DNA from 4 places in the Pandoraea vervacti genome. Region 1 is predicted to be linked to each of the others. Evidence: predicted binding sites of a transcription regulator. Region 1 holds the regulator's gene; each other region holds the start of a gene.
The links. Region 1 encodes sigma-54, which starts transcription at its own class of promoters, with help from an activator protein. Its sites were predicted from a motif close to TGGCANGNAANCTGCTTT; they were not measured.
Positions count from the first base shown of each region.

Region 2: the regulator sigma-54 is predicted to act here: its motif matches at 4,173-4,190, upstream of UC34_RS07465 (ammonium transporter).
Region 3: the regulator sigma-54 is predicted to act here: its motif matches at 5,145-5,162, upstream of UC34_RS18705 (acetyl-CoA acetyltransferase).
Region 4: the regulator sigma-54 is predicted to act here: its motif matches at 4,146-4,163, upstream of exaC (acetaldehyde dehydrogenase ExaC).

Region 1 is NZ_CP010897.2:627,500-635,243, reverse strand. It holds gene UC34_RS02895 (monovalent cation:proton antiporter family protein) at 1-278, opposite strand, end outside; gene UC34_RS02890 (KpsF/GutQ family sugar-phosphate isomerase) at 478-1,458, shown strand; gene UC34_RS02885 (KdsC family phosphatase) at 1,470-2,024, shown strand; gene lptC (LPS export ABC transporter periplasmic protein LptC) at 2,049-2,753, shown strand; gene lptA (lipopolysaccharide transport periplasmic protein LptA) at 2,750-3,442, shown strand; gene lptB (LPS export ABC transporter ATP-binding protein) at 3,483-4,238, shown strand; gene UC34_RS02865 (RNA polymerase factor sigma-54) at 4,333-5,820, shown strand; gene hpf (ribosome hibernation-promoting factor, HPF/YfiA family) at 5,962-6,318, shown strand; gene ptsN (PTS IIA-like nitrogen regulatory protein PtsN) at 6,501-7,010, shown strand; gene hprK (HPr(Ser) kinase/phosphatase) at 7,119-7,744, shown strand, end outside.
Region 2 is NZ_CP010897.2:1,654,746-1,662,489, reverse strand. It holds gene UC34_RS07490 (MFS transporter) at 1-225, opposite strand, end outside; gene UC34_RS07485 (amidohydrolase family protein) at 335-1,225, opposite strand; gene UC34_RS07480 (FAD-binding oxidoreductase) at 1,239-2,651, opposite strand; gene UC34_RS07475 (FadR/GntR family transcriptional regulator) at 2,726-3,457, opposite strand; gene UC34_RS07470 (antibiotic biosynthesis monooxygenase family protein) at 3,645-3,944, opposite strand; gene UC34_RS07465 (ammonium transporter) at 4,231-5,433, shown strand; gene UC34_RS07460 (hypothetical protein) at 5,628-7,346, opposite strand; gene UC34_RS07455 (flagellar brake protein) at 7,722-7,744, shown strand, end outside.
Region 3 is NZ_CP010897.2:4,304,480-4,312,223, forward strand. It holds gene alaC (alanine transaminase) at 75-1,292, shown strand; gene UC34_RS18690 (PPC domain-containing DNA-binding protein) at 1,399-1,812, opposite strand; gene UC34_RS18695 (PPC domain-containing DNA-binding protein) at 1,809-2,345, opposite strand; gene UC34_RS18700 (acyl-CoA synthetase) at 2,342-3,919, opposite strand; gene UC34_RS18705 (acetyl-CoA acetyltransferase) at 3,940-5,106, opposite strand; gene UC34_RS18710 (TRAP transporter substrate-binding protein) at 5,817-6,836, shown strand; gene UC34_RS18715 (TRAP transporter large permease) at 6,852-7,744, shown strand, end outside.
Region 4 is NZ_CP010897.2:5,107,405-5,115,148, forward strand. It holds gene UC34_RS22260 (acyltransferase family protein) at 1-610, shown strand, start outside; gene UC34_RS22265 (hypothetical protein) at 693-917, opposite strand; tRNA gene UC34_RS22270 (tRNA-Glu) at 1,150-1,225, opposite strand; tRNA gene UC34_RS22275 (tRNA-Ala) at 1,243-1,318, opposite strand; gene UC34_RS22280 (CreA family protein) at 1,456-1,920, shown strand; gene UC34_RS22285 (sigma-54-dependent Fis family transcriptional regulator) at 1,943-3,901, opposite strand; gene exaC (acetaldehyde dehydrogenase ExaC) at 4,225-5,745, shown strand; gene yiaY (L-threonine dehydrogenase) at 5,969-7,117, shown strand; gene UC34_RS22300 (DUF4410 domain-containing protein) at 7,256-7,744, opposite strand, start outside.

The DNA.
Region 1 (7,744 bases):
ACCTGCGAGACCCCCAGTCCGAGCACGACTCGCCGCATGCTCTTGAGTTTCGGCAAGGAAAATTCGATCCCGATCGAGAACATCAGGAAGACGACGCCGAACTCCGCGAGGTACTGCACGCGTTGCGAATCGGACGCCAGACCAAGCGCGTGCGGGCCGATGACGATGCCCACGCTGAGATAACCCAACATCGGCGGCAGATGGAGCATGCGAAACAGCACCACCCCGATGCAGGCGGCGAATAACAGAACGAGAGTGAGTTCGAGCGGCGATGCCATCGGGTAAGGTCGGTTTCCTGATACAGGGTCGGCGAGATGCGTTGTCTTGCAGGGGTCATGCAAGGGCCATGCCAGATTACGTCCGGGCGCAGGCCGGGGGACGGAAACCGGAACGCTTCAGGCGATGTCCCGAAAGGCGCGGGGCCAAGCGTGGCGCGGCTGTCCTTCGAGGCCACGCCCGTTTTGATATACTCCGCGCATGATAGCGAAAATCAATCCAGGCCGGGCACTAGAGGTCGCCCGGGAGGTGTTGCGCACTGAAGCCGACGCCATCGAACGCGTGTCAGCGCACCTCGACGACAGCTTCTTCGAAGCGGTCTCGCTGCTGCTCGCCTGCAAGGGCAGAGTGGTCGTCACCGGGATGGGCAAGTCGGGTCATATCGGCCGCAAACTCGCCGCCACGTTCGCCAGCACCGGCACCCCCGCCTTCTTCGTTCACCCGGCGGAAGCCAGCCATGGCGATTTGGGCATGATCACCGCCGACGACGTCGTCGTCGCCCTGTCCAACTCCGGCGAGACGGGCGAGTTGGTGAGCATCCTGCCGATGATCAAGCGCATTGGCGCGAAGCTCATCGCCATGACCGGCAACGCCGCCTCCAGCCTGGGCCGTCTGTCCGACGTGCACCTCGATGCGCACGTCGAAAAGGAAGCCTGCCCGCTGGGACTCGCACCCACGGCCAGCACCACGGCGGCCCTCGCCCTCGGCGATGCGCTCGCCGTCACGCTGCTCGATGCGCGCGGTTTCGGCGCCGAAGACTTCGCCCGCTCGCATCCGGGCGGCGCGCTCGGCCGGCGTCTGCTGACCTTCGTGCGCGACGTGATGCGCACCGGCGACGCCATTCCGCGCGTGAGCGCCGACGCCAGCCTCTCCGATGCCTTGATCGAGATGACCGCCAAGGGCCTCGGCATGACGGCCATCGTCGACGCCGACGATCGCGTCGTGGGCATCTTTACCGACGGCGATTTGCGCCGCCTGTTCAAGCGTACGCTCGATTTCACTTCGCTGAAACTGGCCGACGTCATGAAGGCAGGCCCGCGCACGATCGGCCCCGATCACCTGGCTGCCGAAGCCGCCGAACTGATGGAGCGCTTTGGCATCACGCAATTGCTCGTGACGGAAAACGACCGCCTCGTCGGTGCGCTCAATGTCCACGATCTGTTCGCCGCCAAGGTCGTGTGAGCCCCGCATCCATGAGTCATTCCAGCACTGCCCCCTTCGACGCAGCCGCCGCCAACGAGCGTGCTGCCCGCCTGCGTGTCATGGTGTTCGACGTCGACGGTGTGCTCACCGACGGCGGCTTGCGTTACGGCCCGACGGGCGAGATCGTCAAGACCTTCGATTCGCTCGACGGTCATGGTCTGAAGTTGCTCGCCGAAGCGGGCATCGTGACGGCCATCATCACCGGACGCCAGTCGGACATCGTCGCCAAACGCGCTGCCGACCTGCGCGTCGCCCACGTGTACCAGGGGGTGCAGGACAAGCGCGCCGCATTTGAAGACCTGTGCGCCAAAGTATCCGTCACGGCAGACGTCTGCGGTCATATCGGCGACGACTGGCCCGATCTGCCAGTGCTCACGCGCGTGGGCTTCGCGGCCTGCCCGGCCAACGCACACGCCGAAGTCAAGGCGCGCTGCCATTGGATCGCGCACCTGCGCGGCGGCGAAGGCGCCGTGCGCGAGATGTGCGACTTCATTCTGCGCGCGCAAGGGCGTTACGACGCCCTGCTTGCCGAAGCGCTTGCCTGACGCGACGAGGGAGCCGATCCACACATGGCCATGCAACGCGTCTCTCCGTCCTCGCTGATCGCCGTCGCCGTCCTGGCGGGCCTGGCGGCAGGCACGTACTGGCTCGTGCAACGCACGCTGCCGTCGGACGCCGATCGCGCGCCGTACGTGAAGCAGCACATCCCCGATTACTACGCCGACGACATGGTGATCTCCATGCTGTCGCCGAACGGCACCACGCAGTACCGCGTCAATTCCGTTCACATGACGCATTTCGAAGACGACCAGACGACGGCCATGACGATGCCCGCCGTGCGCGCGTTCACGCCGGACCAGCCGGAAGTGACCGCCACGAGCAAGCGCGGCACGCTCAATGCCGACATGTCCGTCGTCGATCTGTACGACGACGCGGTCGTGGTGCGTCAGCCGGGACCACGAGATCCGGAAATGCGCGCCCTCTCGGAGCACTTCCAGGTGCTCGTGAACGAGGACATCGTGCGTACCGAGAAGCCCGTGCAACTCTTTCGCGGCGCCTCCGTCATGTATGGCGACGGCATGATTTTCAATAACATCTCGCGCGCCGTACAATTGCTCGGCAATGTCCACGGCACGATCCAGCCGGCGGAACTGGGCGGCCAACGTCCGCCGTCGCCGGGCCAGTCCGCCGCGCCGAAAGCACCTACAGCACAGAACTCGCCGAGCGCGCCCGGCGCGCCATCTCCGACCAAACAGGGCTCCAAGACCCCATGACCGATCGCCTTCACCTGCGACCCGCATCCCTATCGCTGCGTGCCCTGCGCGCGCTGGCCGCCGCCTTCGCCGTGCTCGGCGCACTGGCCGCGCCGCTCGCCCACGCCGAACGCGCCGACCGCGACAAGCCGCTCAATATCGAGTCGGATCACATGAGCTACGACGACCTCAAGCAGGTCAACATCTTCACGGGCAACGTGACGATGACCAAGGGGACGATTCTCCTCAAGGCCGACCGCGTCGAAGTGACCCAGGACCCGGAGGGCTACCAGTACGCAACGGCGTATTACAAGCCGGGCGGCCCGCTCGCCTACATGCGTCAGAAGCGCGATGGCGTCGACGAGTACATCGATGGCTGGGGCCAGACCATCTACTACAACGGCAAGACCGAAGTGGCCACGCTCACGACGCAGGCCACGCTCAAGCGTCTGGCCGGTGGCACGAAGGTGCTCGACGAGATTCACGGCAGCGTGATCACGTACGACACCTACAATGAGGTCTACACGGCCAACAGCGGGGCCGATCAGGTCAACCCCAACAATCCGAACGGGCGCGTGCGCGCAACGCTCGCCCCGCGCAATGCCACCGGCGCGCAGGCAACGCCGCCCGGCGCGAGCAAGCCGGCCGCCCCCAAGGGTGATCTGCCGCCGCTGTCGCCTTCCAAGAACATCGGGAATCCGCGTGAGTAATTCTGCCAACAGCAATACCTCGACCCTCAACCCCGGCGCCATCCATTCGGGCAAGCCGAGTGCGCTCGTGGTTCGCTCGCTCAAGAAGCAGTACGGCGCACGCACCGTCGTCAAGGATGTCTCGCTCGATGTGAAAAGCGGCGAGGTCGTTGGGCTGCTCGGGCCGAACGGCGCCGGCAAGACAACGTCGTTCTACATGATCGTGGGGCTGGTGCCCGCCGATGACGGCGAAATCCAGCTCGACGGCAACCTGATCAGCGAATTGCCGATTCACGAGCGCGCCCGTATGGGGGTCTCGTATCTACCGCAGGAAGCGTCGGTGTTTCGCAAGCTCACGGTCGAGGACAACATTCGCGCCGTGCTCGAATTGCAGCTCGATGCGCAAGGCAAACCGCTCAAGCGCGAAGAAATCGAGCGCCGCATCGAGTCACTGCTCGACGAGCTCCAGGTCAGCCATCTGCGTGAGAATCCTGCGATGTCGCTCTCCGGGGGCGAGCGGCGCCGCGTGGAAATCGCCCGCGCGCTCGCCACGCAACCGCGTTTTATTTTGCTCGACGAACCGTTCGCGGGCGTGGACCCGATCGCCGTGCTGGAAATCCAGCGGATCGTGCGCTTCCTGAAGGACCGTGGCATCGGTGTCCTGATTACCGACCACAACGTGCGCGAGACGCTCGGTATCTGCGATCACGCCTACATCATCAGCGAAGGCTCGGTGCTCGCCGCCGGCACGCCTGACCAGATCGTCGCCGACGAAAGCGTCCGTCGCGTGTATCTGGGCGAAAATTTCCGGATGTAAAGCAAATTTTACGCATGTAAACCCTGCCACCGATAGGAGGCAGGGCCGGTTCCGTTGGCGTGACAAAGCCTCTACAATGAAGGCGAGACACGCTATGAAACCCACTCTTCAACTCCGCACCTCGCAGCACCTGACCCTCACGCCTCAGTTGCAGCAATCGATCCGGTTGCTGCAACTGTCTACGCTCGAACTCCAACAGGAAGTCGAACACGCGCTCACCCAGAACCCGATGCTCGAACGCGAGGACGATTGGCTCGCTGGCTCGGTTCGGGTCGGCACCGACGGGTCGCTGCGCAACGAACGGAGCACGTCGTCCAGCAGTTCGAACGATAGCGGCGAGTCGACCAACGGCCGCGACGAGGCCCGCGAACTCGATGGCGAAGCCCGCTTCGACGACAACGCCCAGGACACCGGCGGCGACTGGAGCCTGAACGACTTCGCCCGCTCGGGCAGTGCGTCGGATGACGACGACAACGCCCGCCCCCAGTTGCACGTCGATCACCCCAACCTGCGTGAACACCTGCTCGCGCAATTACGCCTGACCAAAGCCAGCCCGCGCGATCGTGCGCTGGTGGAATTCCTGATCGAATCGCTCGACGAAGACGGCTACCTCGGCTCCCTGCTCGACGAGATTCAGGCGGAGATGCCTGAGGAACTGGCGCTGGAGACCGAAGAGATCAACGCGGCGCTCGCGTTGCTGCAAAGCTTCGACCCCGCAGGCGTGGGTGCCCGCAGCCCGGCCGAATGCCTTCGTCTGCAACTGCAGCGTCTGCCGGCCAGCAATGTGCGCACGTTGTCGCTGCGTATCGTCACCGATCACCTGGAATTGCTCGCCGCACGCGATTACACGCGTCTGCGCCGCCTGCTGGGGGTGAGCGAAGACGCGCTGCGTGCCGCGCACCAGTTGATCCGCTCCCTTGACCCATTCCCGGGCGCCGCCTACGGCTCGCCGCAGGCCGACTACGTCGTGCCCGACGTGCTCGTACGCAAGCAGGGGACCGGCTGGACGGCCGAGCTCAATCCGGAGGTCATGCCGCGCCTGCGCATCAACGAAATGTATGCGCGAATCCTCCGAAACAACCGGAACGATCCGGGCACCGGCAACCTCCAACAGCAATTGCAGGAAGCCCGCTGGCTGATCAAGAACATTCAGCAGCGCTTCGACACGATCCTGCGGGTCGCGCAGGCGATTGTCGAGCGTCAAAAGAACTTCTTCACGCATGGTGAAATCGGCATGCGGCCCTTGGTTTTACGCGAGATTGCTGATACGCTGGGTTTACATGAATCCACGATTTCACGGGTGACGACGAGTAAGTACATGCTCACTCCATTTGGAACCTTCGAGCTCAAGTACTTCTTCGGATCGCACGTGGCAACGGAAGCCGGAGGCGCTGCGTCATCGACCGCTATCCGCGCACTCATCAAGCAACTCATAGGAGCAGAAGACCCGCAGAGCCCCCTTTCCGATAGCCGTATCGCGGAACTGCTGGCAGAGCAAGGTTTTGTGGTGGCGCGGCGAACGGTCGCGAAGTACCGCGAGGCCATGCGAATCCCCGCAGTGAACTTGCGCAAATCTTTGTAGGACAGTCCTGGTGCGCCATGTTGGCCGCTGGGGCATCACGCCGCAGTGCGACATTGCGTCACGTCAATGGCTCGCGCTCCTGCCAGCCAGCGTCAACGTCGACGCGGCCTGCACTTCGGCATTTCAGCAAGGAGAGCAGCTATGAATCTTCAGATCAGTGGACATCATCTCGAAGTCACCGCATCACTGAAAGAATATGTCGTCAACAAGCTCGAACGCGTGTTGCGCCATTTCGATCAGGTCATCAGCGTCGAGGTGATCCTTTCTGTCGACAAGTCCAAGGAGAAGGCGGGACGCCAGAACGCGAGCGTCACGGTCAATCTCAAGGGCAAGGAGATTTTCGTCGAGAAGTGTGACGAAAATATGTATGCCGCCATCGACAAGCTGATCGACATGCTCGACCGCAAGGTAATGCAATACAAGGATAAGGTTCAGGATCACGGTCGCGAGGCGATCAAGCACCACCAGCCTCCTCCTGAGGCGGAGCCGCTGCAATAAGGCTGTTCCGGCGTGGTAGTCGCATCGACTGACACTGACGAAAAGCCGTAAGGAACCACCCGAGCGTTTATCCGTCTTTCGTAAGTCTGGCATCACCCACCGCGGGGCCGTTGAACGGCCCCTTTTGTATGGTTCGGCCCAGTTCCGTGTCTCGCCGCGAGCACGGCGGCGGGTGGTCTATAATGCGAGGTCAATCGGGGGTTGGAGGGCGACTAAGCGTTCGCCCGCATTACAAGATGAATCGTTTATTCAAACTCTTACCTGAGTCCAACATCCTGCTTGGACTGTCCGTCACCAGCAAGAAGCGCGTCTTCGAGCAAGCCGGCCTTCTCTTCGAGAACAATGCCGCGCTCTCCCGCGCTACGGTCACCGACAACCTGTTCGCCCGCGAGCGTCTGGGTTCGACCGGACTCGGCGAAGGGGTGGCGATTCCGCACGGGCGTATCAAGGGCCTGAAACACCCGATGGCTGCGTTCATTCGCCTCGAAGACGCCATTCCCTTCGAGGCCCCTGACGGCCAGCCCGTCTCCCTGCTGTTTTTCCTACTGGTGCCCGAACAGGCGACCCAGCAACATCTCGAGATCCTGTCCGAAATTGCGCAGTTGCTCTCCGACCGTACGATGCGCGAGACATTGATCAATGCGCCGAGCGCCGCCGAGATCCATACCGCGCTCGCGAACTGGCAGCCCTGAGCGGCCCGGGCGGCCCGGGCGACCCCGATGGGACCGCCATCCGTCACGAACCACCGCGAACCCAGACGAATCCAGTAGCTCCCATACCCAACCGAACGAGGCGACGCGGTGGAACTGACCGGCATCAACGCGCAAAGCATTTTCGACGACAACGCCGCGACGCTGCGTCTGTCGTGGCTCACGGGCCATGAGGGTTGGGAGCGCGGCTTCACGCCCGAGAGCGTCGCCACCGCGACCTCCAGCGCCGACCTCGTAGGCCACCTGAACCTCATTCACCCGAACCGTATCCAGGTGCTCGGCGAGGCGGAACTGCGCTACTACCAGCGTCTGACGGACGAAAACCGCAAACGTCACATGGGCGAAGTCATCGCGCTGGAGCCGCCATTCCTCGTGGTGGCGGATGGCCTCGAAGCGCCGCCCGATCTCGTATTGCGCTGTACCCGCTCGTCCACCCCGCTGTTCACCACGCCAATGTCGACGGCATCGGTCATCGACAGTCTGCGTCTGTACATCTCGCGCGTGTTCGCACCGCGATGCACGATGCACGGCGTTTTCATCGACATTCTGGGCATGGGCGTGCTGCTGACCGGCGATTCGGGCCTCGGCAAGAGCGAACTCGGCCTCGAACTGATCAGCCGTGGCCACGGGCTGGTCGCCGACGACGCGGTCGATTTCGTGCGTCTCGGGCCGGATTTCGTGGAAGGCCGCTGCCCGCCGCTGCTGCAAAACCTGCT
Region 2 (7,744 bases), 1.0 Mb from region 1:
GAAGCGATCGGCCAGCACCCCCGCGAGCCAGCCGCCGATGGCCGAGAACAGCAACGTCACGGTCGCCAGCATGCCCGCCTGTCCCTTGTCGATGCTGAACACGGTAATCAGTGTCGAGATCACAAAGGTGAACACCATGAAGTCGAGCGCATCGAGCGCCCACCCGCCGAACGCGGCAATAAACGTATGCCGCTCGGTCTTGTTCATCTGGCGATACCAATTCATCTTGTCTCCTCCTTGAGCCTCGGACGCTTCTGGGAATCCGTGGGAAAGCAAACGCGCGTCGTGCGCGAACGTCATGCAGATGTCGGCAAATGCTTGATCGGAAAAATGCTTAAACGGTTGTCGGAAAGCCGTACAGACGCGCCGGGTTGTCCACGAGAATGCGACGGCGCGTCTCGGCATCCGGCGCCCACTGCGGCAGCAGGTTGCGCAAGGCGCCGGTATTCGGCATGCGCGTGAGCGACACATGCGGCCAGTCGCTCCCCCACACCATGCGATCGGGCGCGTCTTCGATGAGCGCCTGTGCGAACGGTGTGACGTCGTCGAATGCGGGGAAACGCTCGCTGATGCGATAGGCGCCGGAGAGCTTGACCCAGTACCCGTGATCTCGCACGAGCGAGCGCAACGCGGAAAATCCCGGCGAATGCAGCCCTTGCGCGACGGGGGTATGCCCCATGTGATCGACGATCCCCGGCACCGGCAGCGATGTCATGCGCGGCATCAATTCGGGCAATGCATTCACGTCCATCAGGAACTGCATGTGCCAGCCCAGGTCCTTGATGCGATGCGCGAGCGTTTCCATCGCCGCGAACCCGATGCCGCCGCCGAAGAGCACATTGATGCGCAGACCGCGCACGCCCGCCGCATGCATCGCTTCGAGTTCGGCGTCCGATACCTCCGGCGACACCACGGCAATGCCGCGCAGCCGCTCCGGGTGACGGCGTAGCGTCTCGAGCATGTAGCGGTTGTCGGTGCCATATACGCTGATCTGCACCAGCACGCCGTAAGTCATCCCCGTGGCGTCGAGCATGGCGAGGTACTTGTCTTCGGGCGCAGGCGGCGGCGTGTAGCTGCGCTCGGTCACCATCGGATAGGCGTCGCTCGCGGCAACCACGTGGGCATGGGTGTCGACGGCGCCGAACGGCACCTCGAACGTGGGCGCATCGATCTCCGGCAGCGGCCCAAGGCACAGCGGCGCGCCGGCAGCGGAAGTTGCAGTCATGTCGACTCCTCAGTTAAATCAGTTTCCCGGGATTCATGATGCCGGCCGGATCGAACACGGCCTTGATCTCACGCATCAGGCGCAGTTCCAGCGGTGACTTGTACTTCGCAAAATAGTCGCGCTTGAGTTGTCCGATGCCATGCTCGGCGCTGATGCTGCCGCCGAAACGCGCGACTTCGTCTAGCACTTCGGCCGTGATCGCTTCGCCCTGTTTCGCCATGAAATCCGCCGGCTCGCCGGCAGGACGCGACAGGTTGTAATGCAGATTGCCGTCGCCGAAATGACCGAAGATGAACGCACGCACCTGCGGGCAAACGCGTCGCACACGCGCCTCGGCGCTCGTCATGAACGCCGGGATCGATTCGATCGGCAGCGAGACGTCGTGCTTCAGATGCGGGCCGTCGGCGCGTTGCGCTTCGGAGATTTCCTCGCGCAGCTTCCACATTTCCTCGACTTGCCCGAGCGTGGACGACACCACGGCGTCGGCGCACAGATCGCGCTCGATGGCCGTCTCGATCACGCGCTCGAGCAGTGCCGCCAGCGCCTGCTCGTCCGCCGTGTCGGCCAGCTCGATCAGCACATAGCCTGCATGACGCTCGCCGAACGGCGCACGCACGCCGGGCACGTGCGCCATCACGAGATCCACGCACTCGCCCGTGAAAAACTCGTACGCCTGCATGCGCGGACCGCACTCGGCGAACAGCAATTCATAAAGGTCGAGCGCCTGACGCGGCGACGTCACCGCGGCAATCACCACCTGGCGCACGGGCGTCGGCGCATACAGACGCAGCGCCGCGGCCGTAATGACGCCCAGCGTGCCTTCTGAGCCGATAAGCAACTGCTTGAGGTCGTAACCGGTGTTGTCCTTGCGCAGCGTTCGCAAACCATGAAGGATTTCGCCGTTGGGCAGCACCGCCTCGACCCCGAGCACGAGTTCACGCGTCATGCCATAGCGCACGACGTTCACACCACCGGCGTTCGTCGCCAGATTGCCGCCCAGTTGGCACGAACCTTCCGCCGCAAGACTGAGCGGCAGCAGTCGGTTCGCGTCGCGCGCCGCGCGTTGCAGGTCTTCGAGAATGCACCCGGCTTCGGCGACCAGCGTATTGGCAACGGTGTCCAGACTGCGCACGGCATTCATGCGGTCAAGACTCAGCACTACGTTCTGCTCGGACTTGTCGGGCGTCGCGCCGCCGCACAGGCCCGTGTTGCCACCGCGCGGCACGACCGGCGTGGCCGTGCTCTGGCACAGCGAGAGAATCCTGGCGACGTCTTCGGTCGAGCGCGGACGCACGACAGCCTGCGCGTGGCCGCGATACATGCCGCGCCAGTCGGCGAGCCAGGGGGCGACGTCGTCAGCGGACGTCAATACGCTATCGGCGCCCACGGCATCGATGAGACGTTGAGCAAAAGCGGTGATGGTCATAGGTTCACGCGTCGGGGGATCGGGGGAATTTCGGGCGCAGTTCGGTCGTGGTTCAGTGGCACGTCAATCGACGTTCAGCCGCGGGTCGGCGCAATGGCGCCGGTGATGATGTCGCGCCCGGGCAGCGTCAGCCCGAGCCGCGCCGAGGCACGCAGCAAATGCGAGAGCGATGCCGCCTTCGCGAGCAGCGGATCGCGCGCCTTGATGGCGTTGAAGACCGCCACGTGTTCTTGATGCACCTGCGCGGCGAGGCCTTCATGGCGCAGCGTATTCGTACGCGCCGCCTGTACGACCTGCCGGATTTGCAGGTTCAGGTATTGCAGGAGATCGGCGTAGTAACGGTTGTGCGTGGCGCGGGCAATCGCGGCGTGAAAGGCGGTATCGAACTCGACGCCATTCTCGGGGTGATAGAGGTTCGTCTCCAGCCCCACGAGAATCTCTTCGAGTCGGCGGATGTCCTCGTCGGTATGTCGCACGGCGGCGAGTGCGGCCGCAGTGCTCTCCAGATCGAGCCGCAGTTCGTAGACGCTGGCGAGATCGGCGGCGTCCTGCCCGACCGGCACCTGAAAACCGCTTTGCGGCGTGCGCGCCTTCACCGTGACGCCCGCTCCTTGCCGACTGTCGATCAGCCCCTGCGCGCGCAAACGCTCCGTCACCTCACGAATGACCGCAGGACTCACGCCGTACGTTTCGGCAAGCTGCTTGCCGGTCGGCAACCGGGTGCCGACGGGATAGACACCCTGCCGGATCGCGTCCTGCAACTGCTGCGCGACCTGCTCGGTCAGGGTCTTGGGCTTGGTGGTCATCCTCTCACATCGTCCAATGCTTTTCTGGTTTGCATGTTATCTGAAAACTTTTGATGCACGACACCGCGTTAACCCTTAGCTTGCGTTGCATCCGTCTGGCGCCGTCAGCACGCCGTCAAAAAAAGCGGCGAAAGCGCTCTGGCCTTCACCGCTGTCAGACCTTGCGGGCGCCTGGCCCGCGTCGATCTCAGAAGCCGATCAGGGCTTCGGTCACGTGACCGACGTTCGGCGGCGCCGCGAAGCACTCGCTCACCAGTGCGCGCCATTGCTGGAAGGCATCCGAGTTGCGGAAATGCACGGTGTGGTCTTCCAGCGTTTCCCAGGTCACGACAAGGCTGTAGTGCGTCGGCTGCTCGAGGGACTTGAGCAGACGCATGCCGTGGCAGCCTTTCGAGCCCTTGAACAGAGGCGCAGCCTTTGCAACACCTTGCTCGAACTCGGCCTCTTTGCCGGGCTTCACTTCGATCTGGGCGATTTCAAAAATCATGGTTTTCCTCAGTGATGGGTCGTGGTGAGTGCGCATTGGAGCGTTGCGGGTGCGCATGTCGATGGACGCCCGATTCTATACCGCGGGTTCGCGAGACGCATCGCGCACGGCGCATGCACGAGGATCGATCACGCCGGCCCATCGCAGCACCACAGACGTGCAACGCCCAGCGTCAAACGCCATACCAGCAAACAAAACATCTCGAAAAATCAAAGAACTAACAATATCTGGCATTGCTCTTGCATATCTTCATTTCTCGTCACGTTTGCACCAAAAGAGCACATTCATGCCCAACTCCCATCCCCCCGGCGACGTGCTGTTCCTCTTGCTCGGCGCGATCCTGGTGCTTGCCATGCACGCCGGTTTTGCGTTTCTTGAGCTCGGGACCGTCCGCAAAAAGAATCAGGTCAACGCGCTGGTCAAGATCCTGACGGACTTCGCCGTCTCAGGACTTGCGTATTTCTTCATCGGCTACCCGCTCGCGTACGGCGTCGACTTCTGGTCGAGCGCCACGGTGCTCGCCGAGCACAACGGCTACGCGCTCATCAAGTTCTTCTTCCTGCTGACGTTCGCCGCCGCCATTCCGGCCATCGTGTCCGGCGGCATTGCGGAGCGCGCCAGATTCCACCCCCAGTCTGTTGCGACGTTCTTCCTCGTCGGCGTGATCTACCCGTGCTTCGAAGGCATTGCGTGGAACGGCCATCTCGGCATTCAGGACTGGCTCACTCGCTCGCTCGGTGCGCCGTTCCACGATTTCGCGGGGTCGGTGGTCGTGCACGCCGTGGGCGGATGGATCGGGCTTGCTGCGGTATTGCACCTCGGCGCGCGTCGCGGACGTTACAACGGTCAGGGGCAAGTCTCGGCACATCCGCCGTCGTCGATCCCGTTCCTCGCGCTGGGTGCGTGGATTCTGATCGTCGGCTGGTTCGGCTTTAACGTGATGAGCGCGCAGCGCGTTGGCGGCATTTCGGGACTGGTCGCCGTGAACTCGCTCATGGCGATGGTCGGCGGCACATTGATGGCGATGTGGGTCGGCAAGGACGACCCCGGCTTCATTCACAACGGCCCGCTCGCTGGTCTCGTTGCCGTGTGCGCCGGCTCGGACGTCATGCATCCGCTCGGCGCATTGGTCGTGGGTGCGGTGGCCGGCGGCCTGTTCGTGTGGCTCTTTACCGTGACGCAAAACCGTTTGCGCATCGACGACGTGCTCGGCGTGTGGCCGCTGCATGGGGTATGCGGCATCTGGGGCGGGCTCGCTGCGGGAATCTTCGGGCAAACGTGGCTCGGCGGGATGGGCGGTGTGAGTTTCATCGCCCAGGTCATCGGCACGCTCACGGGCGTGGCCATTGCATTCGTCGGCGGCTACGTCGTGTATGGCGTCATCAAACGGATCACCGGACTACGGCTCGACGACGAGCAGGAGTACTACGGCGCCGACCTCTCGATCCACAAGATCACGGCGACGCCGGAGCGCGAGACGAACTGGTGATCGGCCATCGCGGCCGATCACCGAACCTCTGCCCTTGCCTGCGTCACTGACGACGCGACGCGAGCATCTGCATCTGCCGTCGCTCGGCGCCGCTCAGACTGCGCCAAAGCGTCGGGTCGACCTTGCCGCCGCAAGACACATGACAGTTGGCAGTGCTCGGTATCGGAACCCTGTCGCCGACACCGCACGCCACCTCAAATCCAGGTGGACTCGACCTCGATAGATGGCGTGTCACGGCGCTCGGCGCGGCCGTCCGCCAGCCCGACCGGCATGACGCGCCCGATAGGCACCGACGCTGTGGTGCGCGGCTGCTTTTGCGTCTTCCCTTCCCTCTGCTCTGCGTCGTCCTGCGCCGCCATACAGGGCAATGCACCCACCGCCCGCTCCAGCAGCGCCGCGCTCCAGTGTTGATACAGCAGCAACAGGCGATAGGACGCCCGCACCGGCGTTGTGCTGCCTCCCTCCCAGGCGTCGCCCGTCCATCGCAGGCCCCACGGACTCTCCGCCGGGTGCAGGCTCAGGTAGTTCAGTCCATCGACACTCGATGCATGGCATGGCACATCGAATTCGCCGCAGGCGAGCGCGATCTGACTTGCCGACAAAGGACGGCGGGAAGCGAGTAAGCACTCGCATAAGGTCGGCTGCGAGGCAATCTTCGCAAGCAGCGGTGTATCGCAATGCTGCACGAGTTGTGTCACGCGGGCGACGCGGCCTTGTATCGCCCCCTTGTCTTCGCAGGACACATGCGCCAGCCGTTCGCACAATGCATGCCATCGCTGCGTGAGGCGCGCAGCGTCGCAAGCGAAGGCTTCGTTGCGCGCCCACGTGCCGAGCAGGCTGGTTACCGCGCGACACGAGTCGAGCATCAATCCGGCGACACGCAAAACGCCGCGATAACCGTCAGCCGTCTCCGATGCGCCGGAGAACCACGAAGGCACCCATAGCCCCAGCCGTGCGGGCGGCACCGCCGAATTGGCGAACGTAAACAGCGTGGCGACATCGCGTGCGCGGGTCAGCCTTGCCAGCGTGTTCCGCCATGACGACGCGGGCGCCGCGGATGCCGTCCCAGCCGACGGCAGCAACACGCACGCTTCGAGCAAACGACACCCGGCATCCATTCGCTTGAGAATTTCATCTACCGCGTGGTGGCGAATGAGCGTGGGCGAACCCAACGACTGCGTCAATACGCCCTTGACGCCTTCGAACGCCAGCAGCGACCAGTCCGCCCACGGCACGCCGAACGGGGTGTTGGCCGCGGTCATGCCTCGCACGACACCGGCCGATGCCCAGCCATCCATACCCGTGGGGATATCGGTGGGGACGCCGGTGTGGAGGTCGAGGTGGGGGTCTGGGTGGATTCCGACATCCACTTCCCGCTCACGATAGACGCCCGCTGCGATGACGCCGAGCAACGAGAGGTTGCCCACGAGCGACAGGATGTCGCGTGCAGCACGAAACCCCCAACCACGCTGACCGGTCGCCGCCAGGGTGTCGAGCCAGGCGCTCACGTCGTCACAAAGACGTTCGACGTGCCCTGTCTCGGACGCAGAGGCGATTTCGCCCTGAGTGGGCGCCAACATCGCTTCGACCTGCCGCTGGTTCTGCGCCAGACGCGCGTCGCGTGCATGCGCCAGCGCGAACTCCTTGCGATAGAAGTGCTGGCTGGGCCCGGTCGTCACCCAGAGTCCTGCCCACGCCTTCGCAAACGTCTTCGCCAGTGCCGGATCGGTACGACACAACGTCGTCGCTCCGTTGGCCTGCCTCGTCTCGGCATTCGCCTGAAGTTGCACATTGCGCGCAGCGTTGGCGGCCAAGGTCAGCCTCGTGCCGAAGTCCGCCCGCGCCGCGCGACGGCACGCCGCCGCCTCGCGCGTGCCTGGTGGATCGATCGCCACTTCCGTGCGCTCCTTCATCCCCCAGTCCGGCCCCCGGCCGATTGCACCTGCACACTGTTGGTACCACATCGCATCCTCCCGCCAGAACGTCGCCGGGCCCGCCGGCAAACCGTCGACTATAGGGAGATGACATCGAACGCGCGGCGTCCTTCAGGACGGACACGCGCCCAATCCGCTGTGCGCAGGCATCGACGCGTGTGCGTCTTCCCTCGCCCGCGTCACCCCAGCGAGTGCCCACTTACGCAGCTTGTGCAGACGCTGGCGCGCAATATTGGCCCTGCGGAATCGCGTCCCCTCTCGCCAAGTGCCGATGCGTCGCGGTAGACTTTCGCCACATCTGACGTCTACGGTCGTCTCAGGCGCTCCGGCGAGCGCCCACTTCGCTCAATCGTTATGTCTACCAACACATCTGCTCA
Region 3 (7,744 bases), 2.0 Mb from region 1:
AGTCGCCGTCACGGTGTGGCCAGCACACCGGCGTCGCTCGGACGGTTCCGGGCGCTTACGTTCCAGGGTTCATCATGTCCAGCTCTCAGGGCTCGCGCAGCTTTGCGCGCATCAATCGTCTTCCCCCGTACGTTTTCAACATCACCGCCGAACTGAAGATGGCCGCACGCCGTCGCGGCGAGGACATCATCGACCTGTCGATGGGCAATCCCGACGGGGCCACGCCGCCGCATATCGTCAGCAAGCTCGTCGAAGTCGCACAACGCCCCGACACGCATGGCTATTCGACCTCGCGCGGCATTCCGCGTCTGCGTCGCGCCATCACGCGCTGGTACAAGGATCGCTACGACGTCGAACTCGATCCGGAGCGCGAAGCCATCGTCACCATCGGTTCGAAGGAAGGCCTCGCTCACCTGATGCTCGCCACGCTGGATCAGGGCGACACGGTGCTCGTGCCGAATCCGTCGTATCCGATTCACATCTACGGCGCAGTCATCGCGGGCGCAAACATCCGCTCCGTGCCGATGACGCCGGGGATCGACTTCTTCACCGAACTCGAACGCGGCATCCGCGAGAGCCATCCGAAGCCGAAGATGATCATTCTCGGCTTTCCGTCGAACCCCACGGCGCAGTGCGTCGAACTCGAATTTTTCGAGCGTGTCGTCGATCTCGCACGCAAGCACGACATTCTCGTGGTGCACGATCTGGCTTATGCCGACATCGTGTACGACGGCTATCAGGCGCCGTCGATCATGCAGGTGCCCGGCGCGCAGGACGTGTGCGTCGAGTTCTTCACGCTGTCGAAGAGCTACAACATGGCTGGCTGGCGTATCGGCTTCATGGTCGGCAATCCGGAACTGGTCGCCGCGCTCGCGCGCATCAAGAGCTATCACGACTACGGCACGTTCACGCCGGTTCAGGTCGCCGCCATCGCCGCACTGGAAGGCGATCAGACATGCGTCGAGGAAATTCGCGCGCAATACCAGCGCCGCCGCGACGTGCTCTACAAGGGCCTGACGGAAGCGGGCTGGTCCGTCGATCTGCCGAAGGCGTCGATGTACATCTGGGCGCGTATTCCCGAGCCGTATCGTGCCCTCGGCTCGCTCGAATTCGCCAAGAAGCTGCTCGCGCAGGCCAAGGTGTCGGTCTCGCCCGGCATCGGTTTCGGCGAATACGGCGACGAGTACGTGCGTTTCGCGTTGATCGAAAACGAGTCGCGCATCCGACAGGCCGTGCGCGGTATCAAGCACATGTTCCGCGAAGACGGGCTGGTGCAGCCGAGCGTTGCATAACCGGCCAGCCGCTCACGGCAGGCGTCGAAAAAGCAATGGGGAGTCCGCAGACTCCCCATTGCCATCAACCTGCCCGGTCGCTGATTTCAGGGACATTGCGCAACACTCAGGCCGGCAACCACTCCTGCAACGTCACCTCGATGGTGATGAAAGACAGGTTGCCGCCGCGCACGAAGCGTCCGGCGAACATGCGGCCCTCGGTGTCCGCCACCATGCCATGGAGCATCGGCACCCCATTGTCGGCGTCGGGCCTCGCATCGACCTCGCCGAACACGTTGAGGATCTCGACGCCGGGGCCGCTCACCAGTTGCTCGCGCCAGCCATCGCCCGAGCGGAACGCCAGCCGTGCATCGATCAGACTGCCGACCGCACCGCGCACGATGGCCCGCGCAATCGCATGTTCGGCGCACAGCGCCTCGATGCTCTCGGTCAGATCCTGATTCGGCTTCAGACGCGCCACCACCAACCTGCCCAATGTGCCATTCTCGATGGCTACGGGAACATCCAGCGCCACGCTCATGAGAGATCTCCCGCCACCGGACGCAGCAGATGAAACCGCGTTTCCTCATCGTCGCCCGTCACATAACCACCATGCTCGAACAGACACAGACGGATCACCACGGGCTCGTCACCGGCCCAGGTGTGATCGAGAATCAGGTGCCCGCCATGCAACTCCCCGCCAGGGTCGGAGAACCCCGCGTGGCAATGCAGCAGCGTCGCGCCGTCGGAGGTTCGGCCCACGGTGAGCGAGCCGCCGATCAGATCGACCTCGCGCAGCTCGTCGACTGGCGCGCCGTACCCGAACGGGCGCTCCGCATCCGTCGTATTCTCGATCATGTGATACCGCAGACCGCGCGCGGTACCCGCACAGAAACGCCCGACGCCGCCACCGTACGCATAGCGGGATAACGCCGCGCGTATGGACTCGCCGAGATTCGCACCAGACCGGATCGTCACGCGCAGTTCGTGCTGCCCGCTCAGCACACAGTCTTCCACACGGGGTAACGTGGGGACGCCTGCATGTCGATAGACCCGTGAAAGCGCAGGTTTCATAGTCGATAGTCTCCTTGCTCTTCGAGCATCGTCTTGATTTGCTTTTTCACGATCTTGCCGTAGCCCGACTTGGGCATGGCACTCCAGAACACGAAGCGACGCGGCCACTTGTAGCGTGCGATACGCGCTTCGAGATGCCCGAGCAGTTCATCGGCCTGTGCAGCCATGCCTTCCCGGGCGACCACCACCGCGAGCCCGCTCTCGCCCCACTTGGGGTCGGGCACGCCGAGCACGGCGCACTCCGACACGCACGGGTGAGTGAGCAGCGCTTCCTCGATCTCGCGCGGATAGACGTTCGAGCCGCCCGAGATATACATGTCCGACGCGCGGCCCGTGATGTACAGGAACCCCTGTGCATCCACATGGCCGAGGTCGCCGGTGTGAAACCAGTCGTCCTTGAACGCCTTGGCATTGGCGTCCGGATTATTGTGATACCCCATGAAGACCGCCGGCCCGCGCACGCAAATCTCGCCCGACGCGAAGGGAGGCTGACGCTGCCCCTGCTCGTCCAGGATCGCCACTTCCATGCCCGTGCGCGGCAACCCGCAGGTACCCACGCGGGCATCGGGCGCGTCGTCGTCATCGGTGTGCAACCACGGCGGCAGCACAGTGATGTTGCCGGTGACTTCCCCGAGGCCGTAGTACTGCACCAGCACGCGTCCGAGCTTTTGCAACGCGTATTTCTGATCGGCGCGATACATCGGCGCGCCCGCATAGATCACGAAGCGCAAGGAACTATGGTCGTACTGGTCGACGGCGGGGTCTTCGACGAGCATCTTGACGATGGTCGGCACCGTGAACATGTTGTCCACCCGATGACGCTCGATCGCCTGCCAGACCTGCGCGGCGTCCATCTTCTCGCCCGGCAGCAGCACGCTGGCCGCCCCGCGCGCCGTGTTGACGATGGCGTGAATGCCTGCGCCGTGCGAGAGCGGCGCCACGACCATCGAACGACTGCGGTACGTGATGCCCGGCATGAGGTCGGCCAGGTGATTGGTGACGACAAAGGCCATCTGACCGTGCGAGAGCACGCCGGCCTTCGGATGGCCGGTCGTGCCCGACGTGTAGAAGAACCAGAGCGGATCTTCGTACTCGACCTCCGCCTCATAGCCCGGCGCCCCGAGATGTTCTGCCACCAGCGTCTCGTAATGCAGTTCGCCTTCGCGCGGCGCGCCCAGCGCAATCACATGCCGCAATGCCGGCGACGCGGCACGCACCGCGTCGACATGGCCCTCGAAGCCCACGTCGTAGATCATGACGCAGGCGCCACTCGACTGGCCCAGATACTCGGCTTCCGGGGCGGTAATACGAAAGTTCGTCGGCACCCACACTGCGCCCAGGCGAAAGGCGATCCACGCACTCTCGAAGATCGGCAGGTTGTTGCGCGAATGCACCAGCAGCTTGTCGCCCTTGCCGACACCGAGCTTGCGCAGCGCGTCGACGGCGGCGTTGACGCGGGCGTCGATCTCGCCCCACGTCGTGACCTTGTCGCCGACGATCAGGCCGGGTTCGTCCGGATGACGGCGAGCGACGTCGGCCAGCAGACGACCGAGGTTCATGACCTTCTTGAGCATCTCTTGTCTCCTGTATGCACTCAGCGTGCTTCGAGAATGCTCACGTAGTTCGCCACTGCCGCGCCGCCCATGTTGAAGACGCCCGCGAGCTTCGCGCCGGGAATCTGCATCTCCCCGGCCGTGCCGGTCAGTTGCATCGCGGCCATCACGTGCATCGACACGCCTGTCGCGCCCACAGGATGCCCCTTCGCCTTCAGGCCGCCCGACGGATTGACCGGCAGCAGGCCGTTCTTTTCCGTCAGTCCTTCGGCCAGCACGCTCGCGCCTTGTCCGGGCTTGGCCAGTCCCATCGCCTCGTACTCGATGAGCTCGGCAATGGTGAAGCAATCGTGGGTCTCGACCAGCGAAAGGTCCTTGAGCGACACCCCGGCCACGCCCAGCGCCTGACGCCACGCATGCTGACCGCCTTCGAACGCCAGCGGATCGCGGCGCGAGAGCGGCAGGTAATCGTTGACCTGCACGGCCGCGCGAAAACCCACCGACTTGGGCATCGTGCGGGCGACGTCGGCCTTGGAGATCACGAGCGCGGCCGCGCCGTCGGACACCATCGAGCAATCGGTACGCTTGAGCGGGCCGGCCACGAACGGATTCTTCTCGGAGACGTTGCGGCAGAAGTCGTAGCCGAAGTCGCGCCGCATGTGCGCATACGGATTCACACTGCCGTTGCGATGGTTCTTGGCGGCAATGCGGGCGAGCGCGTCGGACTGGTCGCCGTAGCGCTCGAAGTACGCCTGCGCAATGGTGCCGAACACGCCGGCAAAGCCGCCGGGAATGCCGGCTTCCTCACGCGCATACGAACACTTGAGCAACACCTCGCCGACTTGCGGCGTGGCCAGCTCGGTCATCTTCTCGAAGCCGATCACCAGCACGTGCGTGGCCTTGCCTGCCTCAATGGATTGCAGTCCGCCATGCACGGCGGCGGAGCCCGTGGCGCAGGCATTCTCGTAGCGCGTGGCGGGTTTGAAGCGCAGGCCGGGAATGCGGTTGAAGACGAGCGAGGACGGGAAGTCCTGATACAGAAAACCGCCGTTGAACGTGCCGACGTGGATCGAATCGATCTGCTCGGGCGAGAGGCCCGCGTCGTCCAATGCGGCCTGAGCGACGTCGGCGAGCAGGACTTCGGCGTCGACGTTATCGAGTTTGCCGAACTGGGAGTGGGCCCAGCCGGTAAGGCATGCAGCAACCATGAAGTGTCTCCGGAAAAATGGGGTCATCCAGACTCCGGTGAGCAATTTCGATGCCAGTTCTGCAAAGCGACCGTCAACACGCGCGCTGCACCGCGTTGTCGGCGACATCGGCGGCTCGGTCAGTCGTCGTTGCGAGTTCCCTTGCGAGTTCGTCAGGTCTCATGCACTTGTGGTGCATTCGCAATTGACGCAAGCGTAAAGCGGGATTCCCCCCCCCATCAAGCGAATTTTTCCGCATGCCGCGAGACTTTCCTTTGCTGTGCCGCAACAAGAATTCGCATTGCGCAATGACTGCGACACTTGTCGCACCGCGCGCGCACCACGATGCGACAGGTGTCGCAGCCCACCGGCCAAATGCGACAGGTGTCACACCCCCTTCTTTCGGAACGCCAAGCATGCTTCGCACATGCAGCAAAACTCGCGGGCGCCGGTCTGTGCGGCGCGAAGCCTTGTTGTATCTGGTGAAAACCGTGTCGTGAGGAACACGGGATTTCACTAGTGCTTAACAACGTAAGGGTTTTCCCGTTCGGGCCCCGAACTGGCATTCGATTTGCGTAAGATTACCCAGCCGCTTGCGAGCCGAACCTTCAACACCCAGCGAGACTCTCGCGAATCGCCCTCCGAGCTGGCCGGAACATTGCAAGGCAACACGCCTGCCTGTCCCGCGCTTCACACGCAGTCACCAAACCTATAATCAGGAGACATGCAGTATGAGCACCATGGATCGCCGCCACTTCATCAAGGTCGTGGCCGCCACGTCGGCCGCTGCCGCTACGGGGTTGTACCAGACGCAAGCCCACGCCGCCGAATTCACGCTGAAGTTCGCCAATAATCTGCCCGTCAGCCATCCGATGAACATTCGCGCCAAGGAAATGGCGCAGAAGATCGCGGAACAGTCGAAGGGCCGGGTCGACTTCCAGATCTATCCGAACAACCAGCTCGGCTCCGACAGCGACATGCTGAGCCAGATCCGCTCGGGTGCGATCGACTTCTTCACGCTCTCGCCGCTGATTCTCGGCACGCTCGTGCCTGCCGCCCAGATCTCGGGCGTGGGCTTCGCGTTCAAGGACTACAGCCAGGTCTGGGCGGCCATGGACGGCGATCTCGGCAAGCACGTGCGCGGGCAGATCGCGAAGACGTCGGTGTTCGCGTTCGACAAGATCTGGGAGAACGGTTACCGCCAGATCACCACGAGCAATCGCCCAATCAACTCGCCCGCGGACCTCAAAGGCCTGAAGATTCGCGTGCCGACCAGCCCGTTGTGGACTTCGATGTTCAAGGCGTTCGACTCGTCGCCGACATCGATCAACTTCGCCGAAGTGTATTCGGCCTTGCAGACGCACATCGTCGAGGCGCAGGAAAACCCGCTCGCGCTGCTGACCACGGCCAAGCTGTACGAGGTGCAGAAGTACGTGTCGATGACGAACCACATGTGGGACGGCTTCTGGTTCCTCGCCAACAAGCAGAAGTGGGAAAAGCTGCCGAAGGACTTGCAGGACATCGTCACCGCCAACGTGAACGCTGCCGCCGTGGCGCAACGTGAGGACGTGCGCAAGCTCAATGAAGGCGTGACCGCCGAGCTCAAGCAGAAGGGTCTCGTGTTCAACGCACCGAACAACGAGCAATTCCGCGACAAGCTGCGCGCGGCGGGCTTCTATGCCGAATGGCACAAGAAGTTCGGCGACGAGGCATGGGCCATGTTGGAAAAGTACACAGGGAAGCTCGCGTAAATGGAAACGTTGACGATGACGGCCGAGCCGACGCACGCGCTCGCCCGCCTCTTCTGCCACGTCAACCGCGCGGTGATGAAAGTCACCGAAGCGGCTGCCGTGCTGCTGGTGGTGGCGGAGACTTTCATCCTGCTCGCGGGCGTGGTCTCGCGTTACGGGTTCGACAATCCGCTCACCTGGTCGGACGAGCTCGCGCAGATCCTCTTCATCTGGCTATCGATGCTCGGCGCCGTGCTCGCCCTCGACCGGGGCGAACACATGCGTCTGTCCGCCATCGTCAACAAACTCCCTGCGGCCTGGCGCGACTGGTTCCAGACCATGGCCGCGCTCACGGTATGTGTGTTCGTCGCGCTCATCATCATGCCGGCCTACACGCATGCCATCGAACAGATGGACATCACCACACCCGCGCTCGAAGTGCCGGACGGGATACGCGCGGCCGCCCTGCCGGTAGGCGCGGCGCTGATGCTCATCGCGGCCATCTCGCGCATGGCGCGCTGCTCCAGCCTGCGTCAGTTCGGTCTGGGCGTGCTGTTCGTCGCGGCGCTCGGCGCAGCGCTCTGGCTCGGACGCCCCGCGCTCATCGCCATGGGCAACTACAACCTGCTCATCTTCTTCGTGCTGATCGTGGGGGCATGTGTGGCGGGCGGCATTCCGATCGCCTTCGCCTTCGGCTCGGCCACGCTCGGCTATCTGGCGCTGGTCACCGACGCCCCCTTGCAGATCGTGGTGAGCCGCATGGACGAGGGCATGTCCGGCCTCGTGCTGTTGTCGGTACCGCTGTTTGTGCTGCTCGGCGCACTCATCGAAATGAGCGGGCTGGCGCGCAGCCTGATCGAATTCATGGCCTCGCTGCTCGGTCACGTGCGCGGCGGCCTTCAGTATGTGCTGCTCGGCGCGATGTTCCT
Region 4 (7,744 bases), 1.2 Mb from region 1:
TTTCCGCATCGGACTCGGGTGGACGTTGCTCATCATGTGCCTGGCCGCGGCCGCAGGGGGGCTGCTGATTCATCAGCACGTCAAGGGTAGCGAGTCGAACATCGTCTTCTGCGCCTTCTACTTTTTCATGGGCGGCGCGGTACACCTGATTTACGAGCGGTTGCGCGACGTCATCGAGGCACACCGTCGCGCAACGGTGTTGCTGTGCTGTGCGGGGTATGCGGCGTTGTTCGCGGTGTGCGCGGTGTTCGGCGGGACGAAATATCTGGCAGCGACGGTGATTGCGCCGATCTCGATCGTGTTGCTGCACGCCATCGAGCCGTGGATTCCGGAACGGTTCGCGTCGCCCATTGCCAAGCTCGGCAACACGACGTATTCCAGCTATCTGATTCACTTTCCGCTGCAACTCACGACGGTGATCGTGTTGCAGCGTCTGGGCATGTCGAGCGCGACCCTGGCCATGAGTCCATGGTTCCTGCTGGCCTATCTGATCGCGGTGTTCGTGCTTGCGCGGTGGGTCTATCAGGCGCTGGAGGCACCGGCGCAGACATTCCTGCGGCGACGTCTGGCCTGGATCGGCGGGCGCTCGCAGCGCGGCGCCGCGAATTGACGGTTGGCACGTTGCCGAAGTTCGGTTGACGCCGTGCGGAACCCTGTGCCGCCACATCGTCGGGACGTGGCGGTCATGCCGTTCAATGATGGTGATGGTGGTGATGCGACCAGAGCGGGTCCATCGAGTCGACGAAAGACGCGACGGCGTCCTTGTCACCTGTGGCGTGGCGCATCAACTGGCCGCACTTGCACCAGCCCTGATACGGCGTGATATGTGAACAGGCGGTCGTCTTCTGCAGATACAGCGTGACGGGTTTGGCGCACTTGGTGCACTTGAACTTGAGTGTCAGGGCGGGTCGGCTCATCGGCAATCCATGATACGGCGCTCGACGCGGGGCCGTCGGCGCAAAAGCGGTATTGTACCGGCACAGGCCGTGCGCCCGCTGGCGCTGGATTGTCATGGGCGGGTCGCAGGCAACCCGGCGCAAACGAGGTAAACGCAAAAAGCCGGATGTCATGAAGACATCCGGCTTTTTTTGCGTTGCCGAACCTGACGCCGGCCGACTTCGGTGCAAATACGACACCGCTGCCGTTATGTGGCGTCCCCTAGGGGATTCGAACCCCTGTACTCACCGTGAAAGGGTGATGTCCTAGGCCTCTAGACGAAGGGGACAAAAATCGTCATTCGTTTGGTGGAGGTAAGCGGGATCGAACCGCTGACCTCTTGCATGCCATGCAAGCGCTCTCCCAGCTGAGCTATACCCCCGCGCGAAGAGGCGTGACTATAGCGTATTTGGCGGCAAGCCGCAACTTTGTTGCCGGAAGTGTCGCCCGACGCGAGTAGAATCCGCAACGCATACGGCTGGCGATCGTCGCCGCCGTAGCAATTGACGGGACACTCTCATGAAGAAAGCAGCCGCGCTGGCGCTGATGCTCGCCGCGAGTTGGGCGCATGCCGAGAAGATCGGCGATGTCAGCACCGCATTCAAGTTTCTGGGGCCGGATCACAAGATCGTCGTCGATGCCTATGACGATCCGAAGGTACACGGCGTGACGTGTTACGTCTCGCGCGCCAAGACCGGTGGACTCAAGGGCATGGTCGGACTCGCCGAAGACAAGGCCGAAGCCTCCATCGCCTGCCGTCCCGTCGGCCCGCTCTCGTTTTCCGGGCCGCTGCCCAAGGAAGAGGAAGTCTTCTCCGAGGGACTGTCTCCGCTTTTCAAGAAACTGCGTATCGTGCGAATGGTCGACAAGACGCGCAACACCCTCGTCTACCTCACATACTCCGACAAGCTGATCGACGGCTCGCCGCAAAACAGCGTGACCGCCGTGCCGGTCGATCGCGCAACGCCGATTCCGACCAAATAAGGCGCGGGCTGCGCACCCGCCCTCAGGCGCGCTGCAACCCGAATCGCCTGAGCTTTCGGTACAGCGTGTTACGGCTCACGCCGAGACGTCGCGCCGCCGCACTGACCTGTCCATGGCAGGCGTCCAGCGCGGCGCGCAACGCCTGCCGCTCCGCGGCTTCCAGCGGCGCTTCGGGCGGCGCATCCGCCTCATTCGTTGCCCCCACCCGCGCAAGCTCGCCCGTCTCCATCACGGTCGGCGCGTCGCGCAGTGCGTCAGGCAACTCGTCGACGGTGACGATACCGTTCTCGCTGAGCGCCACCAGCGTTCGGATCACGCTGCGCATCTGACGCACGTTCCCCGGCCACGCGTAATTGCACAGACGTGCCTGTGCAGCCTCCGTCACGTGGACCGCACCGCCTGCCCCCTGCGCGCACGCTTGCGCCAGTAGCCGCTCGATAAGGTCGACCTTGTCCTCGCGCTCGCGCAACGGTGGCACCGTCACCTCCAGCCCGCTCAGACGATAAAACAGATCCTCGCGAAACTGGCGCTCGGCGATGCGCGCCGACAGATCGCGGTGCGTGGCGCTGAGCACGCGAATATCGAGCGGCACGGATTCCCCGCCGCCCAGCGGCGACACCCTGCGCTCCTCGAGCACGCGCAACAAACGCGTCTGCATGGCGAACGGCATGTCGCCGATCTCGTCCAGGAACAACGTGCCGCCGTTCGCCTGCCATAGCTTGCCGGTCATCCCTTCCTTGCGTGCACCCGTGAAACTGCCGCCAACGTAGCCGAACAGTTCGCTCTCGATCAGCGACTCGGGTATGGCGGCGCAATTCAACGCCACGAACGGCCCGCCCGACCGCGCGCTCGACGCATGCACCGCGCGCGCAAAGACCTCTTTGCCGCTGCCCGTTTCGCCGCGAATCAGCACGGGCACATCGTGCGCGAACACGCGGCACGCCCGGGAGAATTCGCGCGATAACGCCGGATCGGCGAAAGGTGCGGCCACCGACGCCGGCGGCGCCTTCGACGGCGTAGGCAGATCGCGCGTGCGGCGTGCAGCACGCGCCGGCGCCCGCAACATGGCCAGCAGCGAATCACCTGCGCTCGTGCGAATCGGCCAGCAAGCGCTCGGCGCGGGATGCGCTTGCGCGAGCAGCGTGTCGAGCGTCTGTGCAAACCATTGGTCCACGCGCGTGCCGACGATCTCATCGCGCGTTGCGCCAAGACAATTCAGCGCACTTTGATTCGCCGCCAGCACGCGCCCCGTATCGTCGAACGCGATCAAGGCTTGCGCGAAACCGCCAAGATGATCGGCCTGCTCCTGCAATTGCAGCAACCACTCGTCGCGATAGTGCTGAAAGAAATACTCGCTCTCCACGACCTTCGCCGTCAGATTGACGAGCGCGAGCGTGTGGAATTGGCTTTGACGGGTGACGTCGGCGGTTGTCGACGACACATCGATGACGGCAAGCAGTTCGCCCTGCGGCGCAAACACCGGGCTTGCAGTACAGGTCAGCGGCGTATGACGCGCACGAAAGTGATCCTGCTGACAGATGATGACGGGCGCGCGCTCGACAGCGCATGTGCCGATGCCATTCGTGCCCTCGCACGATTCGCTCCAGTCGGCGCCCGGCCACAAACCGGCACGATGGAAGTCGTCTCGCGTGCCGTCGTGCAAACGCGAATCCACGATCACGCCGTCCGGCGCTGTGAGCAATACCGCCTGACGCGGATTCATCAACTGACGCTGCAAGCGCTCCAATACCGGCAGCGACACCGTACGCAACCGCTCCATGGCATGACGGCGATCGCGCAACTGTGAGGACGCCAGAACGCGCGGCGCCATGTGTGCGCCCGGATCGAGTGCGTGAGTGTCCAGACAACGTCGCCATGAACTGGCGATATTCGGGTCCGTCGCGCCCGCGCCGGAGGACGCATGGCCCTGCACGACGTTCAGCACGCGACGCGCGTGCGCGGACTCAGTAATGGGTGGCATTGGTCGTCTCCCCCGTGCCGGATGTTCGTTGATCTCGTGGTCGTTCCCGAAGCATCTCCCATGGCGGGATCGTTTGCAATGCGCTGTGTCAATCGGAAGAAGCGAAGCGATTGGCGATACCCGAATCGTGTCACGTCCGTGAGACAAAAGGTGTCATCGTGTGAGACACCCGTGTCACGAATCCGGTACACGACGCGCTGCCCCATCGGGCGGGAATGCGCATGGCGACGCGTTTCGGTCGGGGTGGCCCGCGAATTGCTTGGTGTCTCATGCGTGGCTGGCAAACGACCCGCCACCGTCACAACAATACCCGGAGACACGACATGCGATACGCCCCACCCGGCACGCCCGGCGCCCTGCTGTCCCTGCAATCCCGTTACGAGAACTTCATCGACGGCAAGTTCGTGCCGCCGGTCGAGGGACGCTATTTCATCAACACCTCGCCGGTCACCGGCGCGATCATCGGTGAATTCCCGCGCTCGAACGGCGCGGACATCGAACTGGCGCTGAACGCCGCGCATGCCGCAGCGCCCAAGTGGGGAAGAACCTCCGTGCAGGCGCGTTCGCGCATTCTGCTGCAGATTGCCGAGCGTCTCGAATCGCAACTGGAACGCTTCGCCGTGGCGGAGACGTGGGACAACGGCAAACCCGTACGCGAGACGCTTGCCGCCGATCTGCCGCTGGCCGTCGACCATTTCCGCTATTTCGCCGGATGCATTCGCGCGCAGGAAGGCACGGCCGCAGAGATCGACGAGCACACCGCCGCCTATCACTTCCATGAACCGCTGGGCGTCGTCGGCCAGATCATTCCGTGGAACTTCCCGCTGCTGATGGCCGCGTGGAAGCTGGCGCCGGCGCTCGCCGCAGGCAATTGCGTGGTGCTCAAGCCCGCCGAGCAAACGCCGTTGTCGATCACGCTGTTCGCCGAACTCGTGGCCGACCTGCTCCCACCGGGCGTGCTCAACGTCGTGCAGGGCTTCGGCAAGGAGGCGGGGGAAGCCCTCGCGACCAGCAAGCGCATCGCCAAGATCGCCTTCACGGGATCAACGCCTGTGGGCAATCACATCCTCACGCGGGCCGCCGCCAACCTGATTCCGAGCACCGTCGAACTGGGCGGCAAGTCGCCGAACCTCTTCTTCGAGGACATCATGCACGGCGAGCCCGAGTTCATCGAAAAGGCCGCCGAGGGCCTTGTGTTGGGCTTTCTGAATCAGGGCGAGGTTTGCACGTGTCCGTCACGCGCGCTCGTGCAGGAGTCGATCTACGCGCCGTTCATGGAAGTGGTAATGAAGCGTGTCGAGCGTATCAAGCGCGGCGACCCGCTCGATACCGAGACGGCGGTCGGCGCGCAGGCGTCGCAACAGCAGTTCGACAAGATCCTGACGTACCTCGATCTGGCGCGCCGCGAAGGCGCACAAGTGCTGACAGGCGGTGGCATCGAAATGCTGGACGGGCCGCTCGCCTCCGGCTATTACATCCAGCCGACCCTGCTCAAGGGCGAGAACAGCATGCGCGTGTTCCAGGAAGAAATCTTCGGGCCGGTGGTCGGCGTCACGACCTTCAAGGATGAAGCCGAAGCGCTCGCCATCGCCAACGATACCGAGTTCGGCCTGGGGGCTGGTGTCTGGACACGCGACATCAATCGCGCCTATCGCATGGGCCGTGGGATTCAGGCCGGGCGCGTCTGGACCAACTGCTATCACCTCTATCCGGCCCACGCGGCGTTCGGCGGCTACAAAAAGTCGGGGATCGGGCGCGAGACCCACAAGATGATGCTCGGCCACTATCAGCAGACGAAGAACCTGCTGGTGAGCTACGACGTCAACCCGCTGGGCTTCTTCTGAGCGCTTGCCGCCAGAAGGCGAGCGCGTCCGGCAAGCGAGACCGACGCGCCTCGCTTGTCGAGTCCTTACTCTAGACCTGCGAGACCTTGTGGCAGATCAAAGACGCGTCGCACGGCGAGTGCGATGCTGTCTTTGATGCATGCAAAAGATGTTTCTGAGGCCCCGCTGCTGCGCATCCCGCGCGCGCGGAGCGCCCCCGACAGAACAGATAAGGAGCATGACCATGAGCACGACTTTCTTCATCCCCGCCGTCAACATGATGGGCATTGGCAGTCTCGACGAAGCGATTGCCGCCCTGCGTCAATACCATTTCCGCCGCGCGCTGATCGTGACCGACGCGGGACTTGCCAAGGCAGGTGTCGCCGAGAAGGTGACCAGGCTGCTGGCGCAGCAAGACATTCAATCGGTAGTGTTCGACGGCGCCAAGCCGAACCCGACGGTGGCCAACGTCGAAGCGGGCCTCGCAATCCTCAGGCAAAGCGACTGCGACTTCGTGATTTCCCTCGGTGGCGGATCTCCGCATGACTGCGCGAAGGGCATTGCCTTGTGTGCGACCAACGGCGGTCACATCTCCGATTACGAAGGCGTCGATCAGTCGAAGAAGCCGCAATTGCCGCTCGTCGCCATCAACACGACGGCCGGCACCGCGAGCGAAATGACGCGTTTTTGCATCATCACGGACGAAAAACGTCATGTGAAGATGGCCATCGTCGACCGGAACGTCACGCCGTTGCTGTCGGTCAACGATCCGGCACTCATGGCTGCCATGCCGAAGGGCCTGACCGCCGCGACCGGCATGGACGCCCTCACGCACGCCACCGAAGCGTATGTGTCGACGGCGGCGACGCCCATCACCGATGCGTGCGCGCTCAAGGCGGTAACGCTGATCTCGCAGAACCTGCGTCGGGCGGTTTCGCATGGCGACGACATGACGGCGCGCGAGAACATGGCGTATGCGCAATTCCTGGCGGGCATGGCGTTCAACAACGCATCGCTGGGTTACGTCCATGCCATGGCGCATCAGCTCGGCGGGTTCTATGACTTGCCGCACGGTGTGTGCAATGCCGTCCTGCTGCCGCATGTCGAGGAGTTCAACGCAAGCACGAGTGCCGGACGCCTGAAGGACATTGCACAGGCGATGGGCGAGAAGGTCGAGGGCTTGAGCGACGAGGAAGGCGCAAAGGTCGCGATTGCGGCGATCCGCCGGTTGTCGAAGGATATCGGTATTCCGTCGGGACTGGCCGAACTGGGTGCGAAGGAAGCCGACGTGCCCACGCTTGCGGCGAACGCGATGCAGGACGCGTGTGGCCTCACGAACCCGCGCCGCGCCGAACAGGCGGAAATCGAAGCGATTTTCCGTCGGGCGTTTTGATGAGGTGCGGCATCGGTGCGACTAATGGTCTTTAGTCGCGTCGAAGCGCCTGGAGGTTAAGAGGTCAAGAGGTCAAGAGGTCAAGGGGTTACGGAGAGATATCGCTCCGTAACCCCTTTTTTTACGACGATGTGCCGATCAGCGCGTCGTCATGCCGACAGGCGGTTGTTGACGTTGAATCGTATTCACCGTCACACCTGCAAGCGTGGCGATACCGTTCGCAACGTCGGAGCCGACGTTTTCCGCGACCAGACTAATACCGTTGATGGACGAGCGCGCGGTATCTTCCACGGTGTAGGTCTTGCCCGACACATCCACGCGAGCCTTGATGTGGTCTCCACCCGCTAGAAAACCCAGCATGACGCGGGCGACGGCTGAACGGGTGCTGTATTCCTCGACGGTAATTTTCACCGGGACCCCATTGGCGGAGACCAGCATACCGTTTTTGTCAGCCTGCTTCTTGAACGCGTCGATTACCCCTGACTTCACCTCGTCGTCGATAGTGTGACCGTTCGATTCGATGGTCGGCAGCGCAACCCCTTGTTTCAGGGTTGCAGCAAGAGCCGGATCGACGCCACGCGAGGAATCCGGCCCCGAAGACGTCGAAGCGCACCCGGTCAATGCGAG